4 regions of the Nocardia sp. NPDC050406 genome follow, and region 2 is predicted to be linked to each of the others. Evidence: riboswitches for the same ligand, from Rfam matches in the RefSeq annotation. Region 2 holds a riboswitch; each other region holds the start of a gene.
What was found. A riboswitch is a leader RNA that binds a small molecule or an ion and turns the genes downstream of it on or off. The one in region 2 is predicted to bind cobalamin.

Region 1 (4,422 bases), on a different contig from region 2:
AGGAACAGCGTCGGCCCGTCGGGCAGGTGCGGGTTGGCGGCCAAGCGCGCCATGATGATCCAGGTCTTCGCGCCGTCGGCGCCGGTGATCAGCCACTTGACGCCGTTGATGGTGAAGTTCTCGCCGTCGAAAGTGGCCTCGGTGGCCAGCTGGTTCGGGTCCGAGCCCGCGCCATTGGGTTCGGTCATGGCGAAGACCGAGCGCTGGTGGCCGTCGACGACCGGCTGGAGGTAGCGCTCGGTCTGTTCCTGATTGGCGACCTTGGAGAGCAGGAGCATATTGCCCTCGTCGGGGGCGGCGCAGTTCATGGCCACCGGACCGAGGGTGGACCAACCGGCCGCCTCGAAGATCACCGCCTGCTCGATGTGCGTCAGCCCGCGCCCACCGAGTTCCACCGGGGCCTGCACGGTCAGCAGCTTCTCGGCCCGGGCCAGCTCGACCAGCTCCTGCCGCAGTTCATCGGTCGGGCCGTGCGCGGTCAGCCGCGGATCGCGCTCGAACGGCACGATCTTGTCGATGACGAACTGCCGTACCCGGTCACGTTCGGCGGCGAGTTCGGCGGGAATCGCGAAGTCGATCATCGTTGGTCACCATTCAGTCTGGGATGCCTGTGTGGCGAGCATACGACGAGCCGCCGAGGAGACTGAAGGCACCCGCCCGCAGAAGGGCGGACGCAATGGTTCAGTGCCGAAGGACGCGGGTCAGGAAGCGCTCGACCTCATCGCGGTAGGCGGCGGGCTGATCGTCGTGCACGAGATGACCGGCATCGGGGACGACGACGTGCCGGGCGTCGGGGTGCACCTCGGCCATCTCCCGCATCTGGCCCGGCGGGGTGATGGTGTGCTCGCCCTCGAGGAGCAGGGCGGGGACCCGGATCGAGCGCCATTCGGACCAGAAGTCGCGACCGCCCCACTCCTCGGAGATATCGCGGAAGGTCTCCACCGAGCCGTGCAGGCGATAGCCGTCGGGGCCGTGGACGAACGAGTCCATGAAATAGCGACCGGCGACCGGGCCGAAGAACTCCAGCATGGCGGTGTCGTCCGAAAAAGGCTGCGGCCAAGCCGAAATCATGGCCGCCCAGTCCGCGGCGGTGCGGCCGCGAAAGTCGGGGGCGATGTCCTCCACCACCAGCGCCCGCACCCGTTCCGGATATGTCGCCGCGAACACCCACCCGTGCAGCCCGCCCATCGAATGTCCGATCACCACCATGGGTTCGACGATCGGCGCGGTCGCCACGGCCAGATCGGCGATGAACGCCTCGGTCGTCAACTCGTCGGGCGCGGGCCGCCCATGCCCCGCCGCGTCGAAGGTGTACACATGCCCGTACCCGCGCAGCCACTCCAGCTGCCGCCGCCACGTCCGAGCGCTGCCCATCAACCCGTGCAGCAGCAGAATCGGTGCGCCACCGCCACCTTCGTCGTACAACACCATCCCGACCCTAGTGCGAAGTCACACAGCCGATACCGCCCAGTCGGCAGGTAGCCTTCGGGCCATGGCAGTCGTGAAGATCAACGCAATCGAAATTCCCGAGGGTGCGGGCCCCGAGCTGGAGAAGCGCTTCGCCGCGCGGGCGCACGCCGTGGAGAACTCCCCGGGCTTCCTGGGTTTCCAGCTGCTCCGTCCGACCGCCGGTGAGAACCGGTACTTCGTTGTGACGCAGTGGGATTCGGAAGCCTCTTTCGAAGCCTGGCGGGACGGTCCGGCGCGGGCCGCGCACGCGGGCGAGGCGCGCAAGCCGGTCGCCACCGGCGCATCGCTGCTGGAGTTCGAGGTCGTGCTCGACGTCGCGGCCAAGAACGCCTGATCACACCCCATGTTGACGGTTGGCCAGCGGGGATGCGACAGTTTTGAATGAACAAGCGATGGTGACGCGGTAACCCGGTGTGAGTCCGGGGCGGTCGCGCCACTGTATTCCTCGCACCGAGCCCGAGTCGGGAAGGTGCCGGAGAGCCAGACACCGGCACCGTCGCACCCAACTCACGGGGACGCGAATTCCCCAAGGAGGACTCGATGGCAATCGTCCACTCCCCCAGCCGTTCCGGCGACGCGCTCAACGCGTGGCTCGTCACGGCAGGAGTCGTACTGCTGGCACTGCTCACCCTGTACCTGGTCGGCTTCGATCAGGGCGCCATCTCGCGCAGCGGGATGTACATGCACGAGCTGATGCACGACGGTCGACACCTGCTGGGCGTGCCGTGCCACTGAGCGGTTCCCCCGAGAAGCTGAGCGGTTCGCTCAAGACGCTGCTCCTGCGCGGCCTGCTGGCCGGTCTCCTCGCGGGCCTGCTGGCGGGCACCGTCGGATTCGTCATCGGCGAACCGAAGATCGAAGCGGCCATCGCCATCGAGGAGGCGGCCCAGGGCGGCCATTCGCACGGCGAGGAGGAAGAACCTCTCGTCAGCCGATCCGGCCAGAAGTTCGGTGAATTCCTCGCGCTCGGCCTGACCGGGCTGGCGCTGGGCGCGCTGTACGCCGCGGCCGCGAATGTGGCGCGGCGGCATACGAATCTGTCGGGGCCGAAGCTGGCGCTCGGCCTGGCCGCGGGCGGCTGGCTCGCCATCACCGCGGTGCCGTTCTTCAAATATCCGGCCAATCCGCCCGCGGTGGGCGACCCGGAGACCATTGCCGACCGCACCTGGTTGTGGGTCGCGGTGGTGCTGCTCGGATTCGCGGCCGTCGGCCTCGCGGTGTACGTGTACAAGCTGTCGCGGGGTCAGCTCGAAACGGTACGCCTGATCGCCGGTATCGCGACCTTCGCGGCGGTGGTGGCCGTGGGCTACGTCGCGCTGCCCGGAATCGACGAGGTGAAGTCCGATTTCCCGGCGAGCCTGCTGTGGCAGTTCCGGGTCAGTTCGCTGACCGTCACCACCACGCTGTGGCTGGGGCTGGGCCTGGCCTTCGCGGCGCTCACCGAATTCGCGGGACGCAGGTCGCCGCGGATCGAAACGGCCGCCGCGTAATACGCGCGGAGACGGGAAGAGGGGCAGTGCCACCACCGGCACTGCCCCTCCGTCGTATTCGGCACCCGCCGCGCTCAGGATTCGAACGAGGCGTCCAGCTCGATATTGTCGACCCCGGCGAGGGCCTTGCTCACCGGGCAGCCCGCCTTGGCGGCGTTCGCGGCGGCCAGGAAGCCGTCGGCGTCCAGACCGGTGGCCCGGCCGATCACCGTGAGCTTGATGTTCGAGATGCGGAAGCCGCCCGCCGGGTCCGGGCCCAGCGTCACGTCGGCGGTGACATCCAGGGACTGCGGGGTGCCGCCCGCCTGGGCGACCTCGTTGGAGAGCGCCATGGCGTAGCAGGAGGAGTGCGCGGCGGCGATCAGCTCTTCCGGGCTGGTGGTGCCGTCGGCATTGTCGGCCGAGCGCTTCGGGAACGAGACGTCGTACTTGCCGACGCCGGAGCTGCTCAGCTCGACCTGGCCCGAGCCGTCCTGCAGACCGCCGGTCCAGGCGGTACGCGCGGTACGTGTTGGCATCACTGTCCTTTCAGGATTCGAAGTCTTACGAGGATCGAACCTACTCCGTTCGAGTGAGCGAATAGTGCGGTCCGGTCAGAGCCGCACGCGGCGGCTCACTCCGGCGTGGTCACCTTGGCAAGCACGATGCCGCCGACTATCAGCGACAATGCCATGATGCGGCCCGCGCTCAGCGGATCCTTCTGCACCACCACACCGAGCGCGATGGCCCCGACCGCGCCGATACCGGTGAAGACGGCGTAGGCGGTGCCCACCGGCAGCGTCTGCATGGCGTAGGAGAGCAGCCACACCGCCACGGCCATGAGCACCAGGCAGATCACGGTGGCCAGCGGACGGGTGAAGTTCTGGGTGGGTTTGATGCTCTGGGACCAGGCGATCTCCACGAGTCCGGCCAAACCCAGGACGAGCCAAGCCATTTCAGTACTCCTTGCCGAGTCGGCGGGCGGTCTCGAGCGCGGCGGCGTAGGAGGCGTCGTGCTGATCGCGCCGGTGCGCGAGCGCCGGATCCTGGCGCGCGTTGGCCAGTTCGGCGGTGATGAAAACGGTGTCCTCGACGGCGAAGTGGCCCGCGAAGAAGTCGCGCAGGAACCGCTCCTGGTAGTCGAACTTCGCCTTGGGGGCGCCGGGCGAATAGGACCCGCCGCGAGCGGTGGCGACCACGAAGCGCTTGGGGACCAACGACATTCGCGGGAAGGTGATCTGGTCCAGCCAGGCTTTGAGGCTGGCCGGGATCGAGTAGTTGTACATCGGAGCGCCGATGAGAACCACCTCGGCGGCGCGCACCTCGGCGAGCAGCGGTTCGACGATCGCCCATGCCGCGCGCTGGGCGGGGGTGCGCGCCAGCTCCGCGAGCCGATCGAGATCGGTTGCGCCCTGGGCGAGTACGCGGTCGCAGAGCTCGGTCCAGGCTTCGTCGATGAAGGGCACCGGCTGCTCGGCGAGGT
Region 2 (4,422 bases):
GGCTCCCCACGGCGGCAGATACGGAGTCAGACCCAGCGCGACGACCTCGCCCGCGAGCAGATCCGCGGCAGGTTGCTCGTCCTGGGCCACCAGCGCGACGGTGCGCGCCCGGTGTCGCGCCGAAAGTCCGTGCAGCGCCGTGCCATCCACCACCACCTCGCCGTGCACCGGGCGGATCAATCCGGCGAGGGTGCGCAGCAACGTGGTCTTGCCGCTGCCGTTGGGGCCGACGATGCCGACCGTCTCGCGGGCCAGCACAGTGAAATTCGCGTTGGTGAGGACGGTGCGCGGCCCGGCGGCGCAGGTGAGGTTGCGCACCTCCAGCACGGCCGCGTGCTCGGCGCTCATGCCGCCCCGAAGCGGTAGCGGCGGCGGCCCATGAGCAGCAGGAACACCGGCGCGCCGATCAGGCCGGTGAGTACCCCCACCGGAATCTCGGTGGGCCGCACCAGGACTCGGGTGGCGGCGTCGGCCAACACCAGGAACAGCGCGCCACACAGCGCGCACACCGGCAACAGCACGCGGTGGCGCGGGCCGACCAGCAGCCTGGCGGCATGCGGCACCACCAGGCCGACGAAGCCGATACCGCCGGAGACCGCCACCAGCACCCCGACCAGCACCGCGAGCAGAACGAACAGGCCGATGCGCAACTCCCGCACGGGAACTCCGAGGGAGGCGGCGGTATCCGCGCCCATGCTCAGTGCGTCCAGCCAGCTCGTCGACGCCATGAGGGTGAGCGCGCAGATCGCTACCACGGTGGCGGGCAAGGCGATTCGCGTCCAATCGGCTCCGGCGAGGCTGCCCAGCAGCCAGAACAGCACCGACTGCGCCGCCGCCGGATCGGTGCTGCGGAAGATCAGATAGCTGCTCAGGGCCGCGAACATGGAACCGAGCACCGTGCCCGTCAACACCAGCCGCAGCGGCGTCAACCCGCCCTGGGCGACCGCGATGGCGAATACTGCGGCGGCGGCGGTCAACGCGCCCGCGAGCGCGCCCGCCGACAATGCCCACAATCCGGCCGCCGCGAAGAATCCGGAGGTGATGACGGCCGCCGCGCCCACCCCGGCACCGGAGGAGACGCCCAGGAGATAGGGGTCGGCGAGCGGGTTGCGGACGAGGGTCTGCATGGCCGCCCCCGCCAGCGCCAGGCCCGCTCCGACCACGGCGGCCAGTAGCGTGCGCGGCACGCGCAACTGCCAGACGATGGTGTCGAGTCCGAGATCGCTCGGCGCGAGCCCGCCGATCCGGTGCCGCAACACCTCCACCACCGCGCCGGGGGAGATGGTCTCGGCCCCGAATCCGGTCGCCGCGATCATGGCCGCGGCCAGCAGCAGCCCGAGGACGGGCAGGGCGATCGATGTCCGCGCACGGCTCATCGATGGAGCTCCTTGGGCAAATCGCGGCCTCTCCGAGTTCTGCGCGGTGGGGAGGGGTCTGACTCTCGTGCGCTGGCACGATCACAGTGGCGCGACCGCTCCGGATTCACACCGGATTCCCGCACCCACCAACGATGACGCTGCGGAACTCTACCGCGCGGTCTGAATTGCCCGGCTCTCGGGACTCTCCGGGGCGGACGCCCCGGAAACCCTTGGGCGCGGTGCGGCGAGTGGCTTCAGCGCACCCGGGTGCCCAGCAGATGCCGCACGCCGCTGATGAACAGTTGTAGGCCGAAGTCGAAGCGGGCGGTGGCATCCGGGGTGTCGTAGAGCGGGGAGTGCTCCTCCTGGAGCGCGCCCACCGAATCCATCTGCATGCGCGCCTGCTCGTCGACCGTCTGACCCAGCACGTAGTACAGCAGCGTGAAGGCCGCGAGTTCGGCTTCCTCCCTGGTCATTCCGGCGCGAATGGCCGCACTCGCCAGGCGCTCACGGCCTTTGGAGGTGGTGAGGCGGGACGCGTAGGTGGCCGAGACCAATTCGGCGCCGTCGCGATAGGCCAGCAGGCAGGTGCGCAGGCGATGCGCCAATTCGCTCATCTGCGCGGACCATTCGTCACCGTCGACCGGTTCGTCCATCGGGGCGAGAATGCGGTCGGCCACCGCGCCGAGCAGCGCCTGTTTGTTGGGGAAGTGCCAGTACAGCGCGCCGGGCTGGACATGTAGCGAGCCCGCCAATCGGCGCATGGTCAGATCGGCGAGGCCGTACTGATCCAGAATGGCGATGGCCCCATCGACCACATCGGTGCGGTGCAGTTGCACAGAAAACCCGACCCTTCGTGTTCCGGCTCACTTTTCCGACTGCTAGCCTAGCCTGAACACCGTTCAAGTTGCTCGGCCACATCGGCCGGACGAAGGGATTCGCGCGCAATGACCCAGGCAGCCGTCACCACCGATGCCGGTACCACGGTAGGCGAAGACATTCTGGCCATCGCTCGCGAGCAGGTGCTCGAGCGCGGCGTCGGCCTCACCCAGGAACAGACCCTCGCGGTGCTGCGGCTGGACGACGACCGGCTCGAGGAACTGCTCGCGCTCGCCCACGACGTGCGCATGAAGTGGTGCGGACCCGAGGTCGAGGTAGAGGGCATCATCTCGCTCAAGACCGGCGGCTGCCCCGAGGATTGCCACTTCTGCTCGCAGTCCGGGCTTTTCCAGTCCCCGGTGCGCGCCGCCTGGCTCGATATTCCGAGCCTGGTCGAGGCCGCCAAGCAGACCGCCAAGACCGGAGCCACCGAGTTCTGCATCGTCGCCGCCGTGCGCGGACCCGACGCGCGCCTCATGGCGCAGGTCGCCGCGGGCGTGGAGGCCATTCGCAACGAGGTCGACATCCAGGTCGCCTGCTCGCTCGGCATGCTCGACCAGGAACAGGTCGACCAGCTCGCCGCCATGGGCGTGCACCGCTACAACCACAATCTCGAGACCGCGAAATCGCACTTCCCCAATGTGGTCACCACGCACACCTGGGAGGAGCGCTGGGACACCCTGCGCATGGTGCGCGAGGCCGGGATGGAGGTGTGCTGCGGCGGCATTCTCGGTATGGGCGAATCCCTGGAGCAGCGCGCCGAATTCGCCGCGCAGCTGGCCGCGCTCGAGCCCGACGAGGTGCCGCTGAACTTCCTCAACCCGCGCCCGGGCACCCCCTTCGGCGACCTCGAGGTGCTGCCCGCCGCCGACGCGCTGCGCGCCGTCGCCGCCTTCCGGCTCGCGCTGCCGCGCACCATCCTGCGCTTCGCGGGCGGTCGCGAGATCACCCTCGGCGACCTCGGCGCCAAGCAGGGCATTCTCGGCGGTATCAATGCCGTCATCGTCGGCAACTACCTGACCACCCTCGGCCGCCCCGCCGAAGCGGACCTCGATCTGCTGGGCGAGTTGAGCATGCCGATCAAGGCCCTCAACGAAACCCTGTAGTGCGCATCGCATATCGATTGGGCAACCGCATACCGAGAAGTGGGCGCACGCATGGGTAATGTCGTGGATATGGACACGGACGAGGTCGGCGGGTCCGCGGGCGGCCCCGCGCTGTACAACCCGTTCACCGGCAAACCGATCGTGGCGGGCGTGGACAATCCGGTCCCGACGGCCGCCGCCATGGGCTTGGAACCGCCGCGCTACTGCGATCGGTGTGGCCGTCGCATGATCGTCCAGGTGAGCCCGGACGGCTGGTGGGCCAAGTGTTCGCGGCACGGGGTCCTCGACTCCAAGAGTCTGGAACACCGGTAGTGGCAACGGCATTCGCCACGGCCGAGCGGTCCGGGCCGCGCAGCACCGTGCTGGTGCGCGAGGCCCGGGCCGCCGCCATGGTGCTCGCCGCCGTGGTCGCCGCGAGCGCGCTCGCGGGCATCGCCTGGGCCTACCTCGCGCCGACCGAACGGCTGTATGTGGTGGAGCCCGACCGAGGTTCGGTGCTCACCGGCGAAAGCGCGCACCAATTCGACGCTTTGGCGATCTTCATCCTGATCGGCATGGTCACCGGCGTGCTCTCCGCGGCCGCGGCGTGGCGGTGGCGCACGGTGCGCGGCCCGGTTCTGTTGGCGGGACTGCTGCTCGGCTCGTTGGCGGGCGCGGTCGTCATGCGCGGCGTCGGCGAGGCGATGGCCGAGATCGTCCATCCGCGCCCGCGCGACCCGGCGGTGCACACCATCGTCGAGATCGCCCCCACCATCCAGGGCTGGTCCGGCCTGATCGCGCAACCGCTCCTGGCGGCCCTCGCCATCCTCGTCATGACCGCGCTCAGCGTCGCGGACGATCTCGGCAGCGGCCAATATCTTCCCTTCGGTGGCGCGAAACCGCGTACTCCTCTGGCCCCCGGCCCGTACGGTTCCGCCATCAGCTACGGCCCGTACGGCGGACCGGGAGCCAACGGCGGCTCGGTGCAAGCCTTCGGCCCCGGCCCGTACGAGGGCGCGGGCCCGGCCCGCTGACCTCGCGGGGTCCAGGGTCTTCGACGAACGCCTTTGTGCGGGTGCGCTATCGGTCCGCTGGCTGGC
Region 3 (4,422 bases), on a different contig from region 2:
AGCAGCCCGGCCATGTCCTTGATGCCGATGATGTGCGCCCCGGCGTCGACGATCTCCTCGGCGAGCTTGAGGTAGTAGTCGAGCGTGTAGAGGTTCTCGTCCGGATTGGACAGGTCGCCGGTGTAGCTCATGGCGACTTCCGCTACGGCGGTACCGGTTTCGCGCACCGCGTCGATGGCGGGCCGCATCTGGTCGACGTTGTTGAGCGCGTCGAAGATGCGGAAGATGTCGATGCCGGTCGCGGTGGCCTCGGAAACGAATGCGCGCGTGACCTTTTCGGGGTACGGCGTGTAGCCGACGGTATTGCGCCCGCGCAGCAGCATCTGCAGGTTGATGTTCGGCACCGCCTCGCGCAGCGCAGCGAGCCGCTCCCACGGATCCTCGTAGAGGAACCGCAAAGCGACGTCATATGTTGCGCCGCCCCAACATTCGATGGACAGCAGTTCCGGCGTCATGCGCGCCACATGCCCCGCGACATCGAGCAGGCCATTGGTCCGCACCCGCGTCGCCAGCAGCGACTGGTGCGCGTCGCGGAAGGTGGTGTCGGTGACCGCGACCCCCGGCCGCTTGCGCAGCCACTCCGCGAACCCCTCCGGCCCCAGCTCCAGCAGCGTCTGCCGCGATCCGGCGGGCGGCGGCACGGTCATATCGAGGGCGGGCAGCTTGTCGTGCGGGTACACCTTGGTGGGCCGCTGTCCGTGCGGCTTGTTCACGGTGACATCGGCCAGATACCGCAGGATCTTGGTGCCGCGGTCGGCGGAGGAGCGCAGCGTCAGCAGCTGCGGCCGCTCGTCGATGAACGAGGTGGTGACCTTGCCCGCCCGGAAGTCCGGATCGTCGAGCACGGCCAGCAGGAACGGGATATTGGTCGTCACGCCGCGAATGCGGAACTCCGCCACCGCCCGCCGCGCCCGTGCGATGGCGACGGAGAAATCGCGCCCTCGGCAGGTGAGCTTCACCAGCATGGAGTCGAAGTAGGCCCCGACCTCGGCCCCGACATTCGCGCCGCCGTCGAGGCGCACGCCCGCGCCGCCCGGCGAGCGGTAGCCGGTGATCCGTCCGGTATCGGGCCGGAAGCCATTGGCCGGATCCTCGGTGGTGATGCGGCATTGCAGCGCCGCACCGCGAATGGTGATCGAATCCTGGCTCAGCCCAAGGTCTTCCAGCGATTCCCCGGCGGCGATGCGCATCTGCGCCTGAACCAGGTCCACATCGGTGATCTCCTCGGTCACCGTGTGCTCCACCTGGATTCGCGGGTTCATCTCGATGAACACGTGCTTGCCGCGTTCGTCGAGCAGGAACTCCACGGTGCCCGCGCACGAGTACCCGATCTCCTTGGCGAAGGCCACGGCATCGGCGCAGATACGGTCGCGCAGTGCGGGATCCAGGTTCGGGGCGGGCGCGAGTTCGATGACCTTCTGATGCCGCCGCTGCAGCGAGCAGTCGCGCTCGTAGAGGTGGATCACATTGCCGTGCTGGTCGGCGAGGATCTGCACCTCGATATGGCGGGGGTTCACCACCGCCTGCTCGAGGAAGACCGTCGGATCGCCGAAGGCCGATTCGGCCTCGCGCGCGGCGGCCTCGATGGATTCGCGCAGCTGCCCCCGGTCGTCCACCTTGCGCATACCGCGACCGCCGCCACCGGCGACGGCCTTGACGAAGACCGGGAACTCCATGTCCTCGGCCGCCGCCATGAGCGCGTCCACATCGGCGGAGGGTTCGCTCGAGTTCAGCACCGGCAGTCCGGCGGCCTTCGCGGCGGCGATCGCCCGGGCCTTGTTACCGGTCAGCTCCAGCACCTGCGAGGACGGTCCGATGAAGGTGATGCCCTCGTCCGCGCAGGCCGACGCGAGGTCCGGATTCTCGGAAAGAAAACCGTAACCCGGGTAGACAGCGTCGACCCCGGCACTCTTGGCCGCGGTGATGATCTCCTCGATCGACAGATACGCCCGTACCGGATGCCCCGGCGTGCCGATCTGATACGCCTCGTCCGCCTTCAACCGGTGCACCGAGTTGCGGTCCTCGTACGGAAAGACAGCGACCGTGCCGATGCCGAGTTCGTATGCCGCGCGGAATGCGCGAATGGCGATCTCGCCGCGGTTGGCGACCAGGACTTTGGAGAACATTCGCCTAAGGTACCTGCTCCCCGGACAGCCTTCGGTCACGATGTCCGGTTCGCAGGAATCTTCACAACGGGGGTTGGCTGAATTGCGAAGATGTGTTCACGCGGACGACACATGGGCCCTCCGACCCCGCCTCGTGAACGGTGGCTATCGGTCGGCGATATGCTCTGTGGCGCAGTCGGTTCGCCGGACGGGAGCCCCCAGTCGGCGTCGAAACCGGATACTCACAGCCCGTGAGTTCCTCCGGTGAGAGGGAACCCGGTGAGAATCCGGGACTGTCCCGCAGCGGTATACGGGAACGACCGCCGTCATGAGCACTGGGCACACCTGGGAAGCGACGGCCAGTAGGTCGGCCGATGAGGCCGGAGCCCGCGAGTCCGAAGACCTGCCGACCGTGCCGGATACGCCGTATCCGGCGGCCTCCGCCTCGTGGATTGGGCGACGGACCGCACGTGTACTCGGCATGCCTTGGTTTCGGCGTGCACGCGGCACGGCTGTTCGCACCCGCGGCGGTGGCCAGTGGCTCTGGAGCACTGGAGAACACCTGTGACCGCAACACCCACCCCTTTCACCGCGACGGTGCTCGGTACGCCGCGTATCGGGCCGCGCCGGGAACTCAAGCGCGCCATCGAGTCCTATTGGGTCGGGCGCATCGACGCCGAGGCACTGCACGCCGTCGGGCGGGAGCTGCGAACGGCGCAGCTGAACGCCTTGCGCTCCGCCGGATTGGATTCGATTCCGGTCGGAACCTTCTCGTACTACGACCAGATGCTCGACACCGCCGTCATGGTCGGCGCACTGCCGCCGCGCGTGGCCGGGATCGAGGACCCCTTGGACCGCTATTTCGCGGCGGCGCGCGGCACCGATACCGTCGCGCCGCTGGAGATGACCAAGTGGTTCGACACGAACTACCACTACCTCGTGCCGGAGATCGGAGCCGAGACCGCGTTCTCGCTGCATCCGGAGAAATTGCTGGCCGAGCTGCGCGAAGCCCGTGAGCTCGATATTCCCGCGAGGCCGGTGGTGATCGGACCGCTGACCTTCCTGAAGCTCGCCAAGGGTGTCGGTGTCGATCCGCTGCGGCGACTCGACGACCTGCTGCCCCTCTACCGCGACCTGCTGCGGCAGTTGGCCGAGGTGGGCGCGCAGTGGGTGCAGATCGATGAACCGGTGCTGGTCACCGATCTCACACCCGACGAGCTGGCCTTGGTCGGCAATACCTATCGGGAACTGGCCTCGGTGCCGGACCGCCCGGCCCTGCTCGTCGCCACCTACTTCGGGCGGCCCGGCCCGGCACTGCCGGTGCTGGCCTCCACGCCGGTCGAGGCGATCGCGCTGGACTTCACCGCCGGAACGACCGTGGACGATGTGGTCGGCGTCGCTGCGCTGCGCGACAAACTGGTGGTGGCCGGAGTCGTGGAGGGCCGCAATATCTGGCGCACCGATCCGGACCACGCCCTGTCCACCCTCGCCACGTTGTTGGGAAGCACCGGCGCACTCGTGGTCTCGACCTCGTGCTCGCTGCTGCACGTGCCGTACTCGCTGACCGCCGAACCGGACCTGGATCCGGCGCTGCGGTCGTGGCTGGCCTTCGGCGACGAGAAGGTCACCGAGGTGCGGGTGCTGGCCACCGCCGTGCACTCCGGAACCGAGGGCGTCGCCGACGAATTGGCCGTCGCCCGTGCGGCTTTGGCGAGCCGGGCCGCCGACGCCCGGTTGCGCGACGACACCGTCCGCGCCCGCCTGGCCGCCCTCGGCCCGGAGGCCACCCGCCGCGCCCCCGCCGCGGAACGCGCTGCCCTGCAACGGGATCGGCTGAACCTCCCCTTGCTACCGACCACCACCATCGGCTCCTTCCCGCAGACCCCCGCCATCCGCCGGGACCGGGCGGCACTGCGCAAGGGCGACATCACCCCCGCCCAATACCAGGAGCGCATGCGCGCCGAGATCGCCGAAGTGATAGCGCTGCAGGAGAAGTTGGGCCTCGACGTGCTCGTGCACGGCGAGCCCGAGCGCAACGACATGGTGCAGTACTTCGCCGAACAGCTCGACGGCTTCGCCGCCACCGCGAACGGCTGGGTGCAGTCCTACGGCACCCGCTGCGTGCGCCCGCCGATTCTCTACGGCGATGTGGCGCGGCCCGAGCCGATGACCATCGAGTGGATCGAGTACGCGCAGTCGCTCACCGACAAGCCGGTCAAGGGCATGCTCACCGGGCCGGTCACGATCCTGGCCTGGTCGTTCGTGCGCGACGACCAGCCGCTGGCGGATTCCGCGCGCCAGGTCGCCCTCGCCATCC
Region 4 (4,422 bases), 730 kb from region 2:
GGAGACGCACGATCTGACCATCGGCGTGGAGGGCGATGTCGCCTTCGCCAATATGCTGCACCTGGATTCGGGGACGCATATCGGCGGCGTCGAGTTGTCGATGTGGGTGCGCGAGACCGTGTGCCTGCGCCGCGTGGACGGCCGGTGGTTGGTTACCCACGAGCACATCTCGATGCCGGTCAGCCCGACCAACTTCCAAGTCTGGTGCGCGAAGTCGAAGGACGCGCCCGCGCGCGGTGGCGGCAGCACCGTGTTCGGACTCGTCCTGCGCGGCCTGCGGGCGCGCGTCACCCGACGACGGTAGCTCCTTGACCGTGGCCGGGGGCTGTTCTATGGTTCATTACATCAGTAATGAACCATAGAACTGGTGCCACGTCAGGTGCGCCCGGATGCGATGGAGTGCCGTGTTCGACAACCGGAGCCCGATCTATCAGCAGATCGCCGACCAGATCCGCACGGACGTACTGCACGGGACGCTTGCGGAGGATGAGCAGATCATGTCCACCAACCAGTACGCGCAGATGTTCCGGATCAATCCGGCCACCGCGGCCAAGGCGTTCGGGGAGCTCGTGGCCGAGGGCGTGATCTACAAGCGACGCGGGGTGGGCATGTTCGTCGCGCCCGGCGCGCGGGAGGCGCTGGCGCGTCAGCGCCGGGAACGGTTCTTCGCGGAAGTGGTGGACCCGATGATCGCGGAGGCTACCGCGCTCGGGCTGCCGCTCACCGAGGTTGTCGCACATATCGAAAGTGCGGGGGAGGAACGGAAATGACCATACGGATCGAATTCGACAAGGTGAGCGTGCGATATCCGCGCAGCGCCGACACGGCCGTGGACGGGGTGACGTTCAGCATGGCCGGACCGGGTATCCACGGTGTGCTCGGCCGCAACGGCGCGGGCAAGACCACACTGCTCTCGGTGCTGGCCGCCTTCCGGAAGCCCAGTGCGGGAAGGGTTTTGCTCGACGGCGAACCGGTGTACGAGAACCCCGCCGCGATGAGCCGCATCTGCCTGATCAGCGGCGGCGGTGACACCGTCGAACACAACTGGCCCGAAGACCGTGTCGCCGACGCGCTCACCATGGCCGCGCTGTTTCGGCCGAACTGGTCGGCCGAGTACGCCGACGAACTGGTGGCGAAGTTCGAACTGGCTCCGCGCAAACGGCTTTCGGAGCTCTCCCGCGGGCAGCGCGCACAACTCGGCTGCGTGCTCGGCCTGGCCTCCCGTGCGCCGGTCACCATTTTCGACGAGACCTACCTGGGCATGGACGCACCCGCGCGGCACCTGTTCTACGACGAACTGTTGCGCGACTACGACTCCCACCCGCGCCTGATCATCCTGTCCACGCACCTCATCGACGAGGTCGCGCCACTGTTGGAGGACGTGGTGATCCTGCACAAGGGTCGGCTGCTGGTACACGACGACGCCGAGACCCTGCGCGGGCGCGGCGCCGCCGTGACCGGCCCGGCCGACCGGGTGGATGCCTTCATCGGCGATCGCACCGTCTTGAGCCTGCGGGAACTCGGTGGCACCAAACGCGCCACGGTGCACGGGGAACCGTGGTCGGAGCAATCCGCGCTGGCGGCGGGTGTGACCGTCGAACCCCTTGCGCTGCAAGAACTTTTCGTTCACCTCACCACCAGAGGAGCCCGGTGATGCGACGCTTCGCGGTAACTCGAAACCTGTGGCACTCCAGCGGACTGGTGATCGTCTGGGCCGGGCTGCTGATCGTGTCCCTGCTGGTGACCGTGGCCGTCAGCTTCTTCCGGGACATCACGATCAGTGGCTGGGGCGTCTTCGTCTTCATCAGCCCCTGGTACATGCTCGGCATGGGCGTCTACGTCACGGCGATCTACCTGCCGATGTACATCGCCCACGGCGTCACCCGACGCCAATGCCTCTCGCAGGCACTGCTTTTCGGCCTGCTGTTGGTCACCGTGGGTGCCGCGCTGGTGACCCTCGGCTTCGGAATCGAACGTGCCGTGTATGCGGTGGCGGATTGGCCGCAAGCCCTGGAGGCGGACGCTTCGGCGTTGTACACCTCCGCCGACCAGTACGGATGGATATTCCTGGGCTTCTGGCTGGGTTTCGCCATCTTCCTCGCGGTGGGCGCGGCCATCGCCGCGGCGTTCTACCGTCGGGCCTGGGGCGGTGTGGGCGGGCTGCTGCTCGTCGTCGCCGGACTGATCCTGATCGTGCCCGCCGGAATGGCGAGCGCGACGAACATCCCGACGAAACGCATACTCGAGCAGTGGGCCGATTCGGTGGGCACCGCCGCCATCCTCACCGCCTGCGTCCTCGCCGCCCTCGCGGCGACCGCGGCCACCTGGGCGCTCGTCCGCGATATGCCGATTCGCCTCGGCAGCAGGTGATTCGCGGGGCCGATCCGGGCCCACTGTAGGGTCTGTACCCGGCGTAGGGAACACCGGTGCGAATCCGGGGCTGTCCCGCAACTGTCACCGGGGAGCTATCCACCGATTTCATGGCCACGACCTGCCCAGGTTGGAAGGCCGGTGGGGTGTGTTGATCCGGGAGCCAGGATACCTGCGCCCGCGGTATCGGGATCACACCCACGAGGATGGCAATGAACAACTACACATCGGATCGGCCGGGATTCGGCCGCCGGACGTTCCTGCGCGGCAGTGCGGGGGCGTTCGGCGCTGTCGTGCTGGGCGGGGCCGGAATAATGACGGGCTGCGGCTCCGACAGCGGCAGGGGCGCCGCACAGGGGCCGCCACGATCGGGCGGGCGCTTGCGCACCGTCATCGCGGGGCGGTCGGCGAGCGCCGATGTGCTCGATCCGCATCAGGCCGGTAGTTCGGCGGGCGGCGCGGTGTCGAAGAACGTGTGGGACAAGCTCGTCGCCTACAACAACGATCTGACGCTGCGCTATCGCCTCGCGGAATCGCTCGAGCCCAATGCCGATGGCAGCCAATGGCGTATCCGGCTGCGGCCGGGCGTGGTCTTCAGCGACGGGAGCCCGCTCACCGCGCGCGATGTGCTGTGGAGCTTCGAGCGCATGCTCGACCCGGCCAAGAAGTCGTCCGGCGATCTTTCCGCGGTGGATATGTCGCGTACTCGCGCCGAGGGCGATCTCGACGTGGTGGTCGCCATGAAAACCCCACTGGCGGACTTCGGTTCGGTATTGGCGGGCTGGTACTGCTACATCGTCAAGGACGGCACCGGCGTGATCGACGGGTCGGTGCTGCCCGTCGGCACCGGACCGTTCGCGCTGCAACGCTGGTCACCGGGTGACCGAACCCTGCTGCGGCGCAACGAGAGATACTGGGACGGCGCCGTACTGCTCGACGAGGTCGAGATCATTCAGATCGCCGAGACCGAGGCGCGCGTGAACGCCTTCCTGTCCGGGGAAGCCGATGTGGTGCACGAGATCTCGTACCTACAGGCCCGAAATCTCGCCGGTGATCCGGACACCACCGTGGTGGTGCCACCGGCCGGGCTCATGGGCGCGTTCCAGATGCGCGTGGACATACCGCCTTTCGACGATGCGCGGGTGCGCCAGGCCATGCGGTTGGCGGTGGACCGGCAGGCCATGGTCGATGCGGTGTACTACGGCTACGCCGAGATCGGCAACGACGTCTACGGCAAGGGCGCGCCGTTCTATCACGACGGCCTGCCGCAGCGCTCCTACGATCCGCAACGGGCGCGCGAGCTGCTGCGCGCGGCGGGCAAAGAGAACTTGACGGTGACGCTGCCCACCGCCGACGGCACGCCGGGCATGCTCGAATCGGCGACGCTCTTCGCCGAACAGGCGAAGGCCGCGGGCATCACCATCCAGCTCGAATCGGTTCCGGCCGACACCTACTTCTCGCAGGTCAGCGGTAAAGCGCCGCTGTCCCATATCGGTTGGTGGAACTACAGTCTCGACTATTTCTACGGCCAGACCATGACGAGCGATTCGCCGAGCAATGGCACCGGCTGGCGGCGGCCGGGATGGGATGCCAAGTTCGCGGCGGCGCGCGCGGCCATGGATCCGGCAAGGCGCGCCGCGCTGTATCGCGAACTCCAGCAAGAGCTGTGGGACGAGGGCGGCTACATCCTGCACAGCTTCGCCAAGCGGCCCGACGCGGCCAAGAACCATGTGGGTGGCGTGCGCGACGGCGTGCCCGGCACCGACGACTGGGCGAACTACGCGACTACCTGGCTGGCCGAGCACTGATCCGATCGTGATCGCCTATATCGCTCGGCGCGTGGGCGCCGGGATCGGTGTGCTGTTCGCTGTCGCACTGATGGTTTTCGTACTGTTCGAGGCGCTGGATTCCGATGCGGCCACGGTGATTCTGTCGCGCCAAGGCAGCGGCGATCCGACCCCCGAACAGCTGGCGGCGCTACGCGCGCAACTGGGTCTGGACCGGCCTGCTCCGGTGCGCTTCCTGGAATGGGTGGTCGACTTCGCGCGGGGC

Region 1: linked by a shared signal. The riboswitch ahead of ACIBH2_RS27360 (CbtB-domain containing protein) and the one ahead of ACIBH2_RS22465 (FecCD family ABC transporter permease) in region 2 are both predicted to bind cobalamin.
Region 3: linked by a shared signal. The riboswitch ahead of metE (5-methyltetrahydropteroyltriglutamate--homocysteine S-methyltransferase) and the one ahead of ACIBH2_RS22465 (FecCD family ABC transporter permease) in region 2 are both predicted to bind cobalamin.
Region 4: linked by a shared signal. The riboswitch ahead of ACIBH2_RS19035 (ABC transporter substrate-binding protein) and the one ahead of ACIBH2_RS22465 (FecCD family ABC transporter permease) in region 2 are both predicted to bind cobalamin.

What each region holds. Positions count from the first base shown of each region.
Region 1 covers NZ_JBITIM010000003.1:862,069-866,490, forward strand. The annotation lists gene ACIBH2_RS27345 (acyl-CoA dehydrogenase family protein) at 1-581, opposite strand, end outside; gene ACIBH2_RS27350 (alpha/beta fold hydrolase) at 682-1,428, opposite strand; gene ACIBH2_RS27355 (antibiotic biosynthesis monooxygenase family protein) at 1,493-1,804, shown strand; cobalamin riboswitch at 1,804-1,983, shown strand; gene ACIBH2_RS27360 (CbtB-domain containing protein) at 2,011-2,205, shown strand; gene ACIBH2_RS27365 (CbtA family protein) at 2,196-2,960, shown strand; gene ACIBH2_RS27370 (OsmC family peroxiredoxin) at 3,035-3,478, opposite strand; gene ACIBH2_RS27375 (DMT family transporter) at 3,574-3,894, opposite strand; gene ACIBH2_RS27380 (FMN-dependent NADH-azoreductase) at 3,896-4,422, opposite strand, start outside.
Region 2 covers NZ_JBITIM010000002.1:1,993,134-1,997,555, forward strand. The annotation lists gene ACIBH2_RS22460 (ABC transporter ATP-binding protein) at 1-348, opposite strand, end outside; gene ACIBH2_RS22465 (FecCD family ABC transporter permease) at 345-1,376, opposite strand; cobalamin riboswitch at 1,410-1,545, opposite strand; gene ACIBH2_RS22470 (TetR/AcrR family transcriptional regulator C-terminal domain-containing protein) at 1,613-2,197, opposite strand; gene bioB (biotin synthase BioB) at 2,306-3,343, shown strand; gene ACIBH2_RS22480 (hypothetical protein) at 3,413-3,655, shown strand; gene ACIBH2_RS22485 (DUF2567 domain-containing protein) at 3,655-4,356, shown strand.
Region 3 covers NZ_JBITIM010000001.1:2,086,504-2,090,925, forward strand. The annotation lists gene ACIBH2_RS09970 (pyruvate carboxylase) at 1-2,126, opposite strand, end outside; cobalamin riboswitch at 2,342-2,531, shown strand; gene metE (5-methyltetrahydropteroyltriglutamate--homocysteine S-methyltransferase) at 2,670-4,422, shown strand, end outside.
Region 4 covers NZ_JBITIM010000002.1:1,263,398-1,267,819, forward strand. The annotation lists gene ACIBH2_RS19015 (YybH family protein) at 1-304, shown strand, start outside; gene ACIBH2_RS19020 (GntR family transcriptional regulator) at 405-770, shown strand; gene ACIBH2_RS19025 (ATP-binding cassette domain-containing protein) at 767-1,654, shown strand; gene ACIBH2_RS19030 (hypothetical protein) at 1,654-2,370, shown strand; cobalamin riboswitch at 2,416-2,544, shown strand; gene ACIBH2_RS19035 (ABC transporter substrate-binding protein) at 2,583-4,178, shown strand; gene ACIBH2_RS19040 (ABC transporter permease) at 4,186-4,422, shown strand, end outside.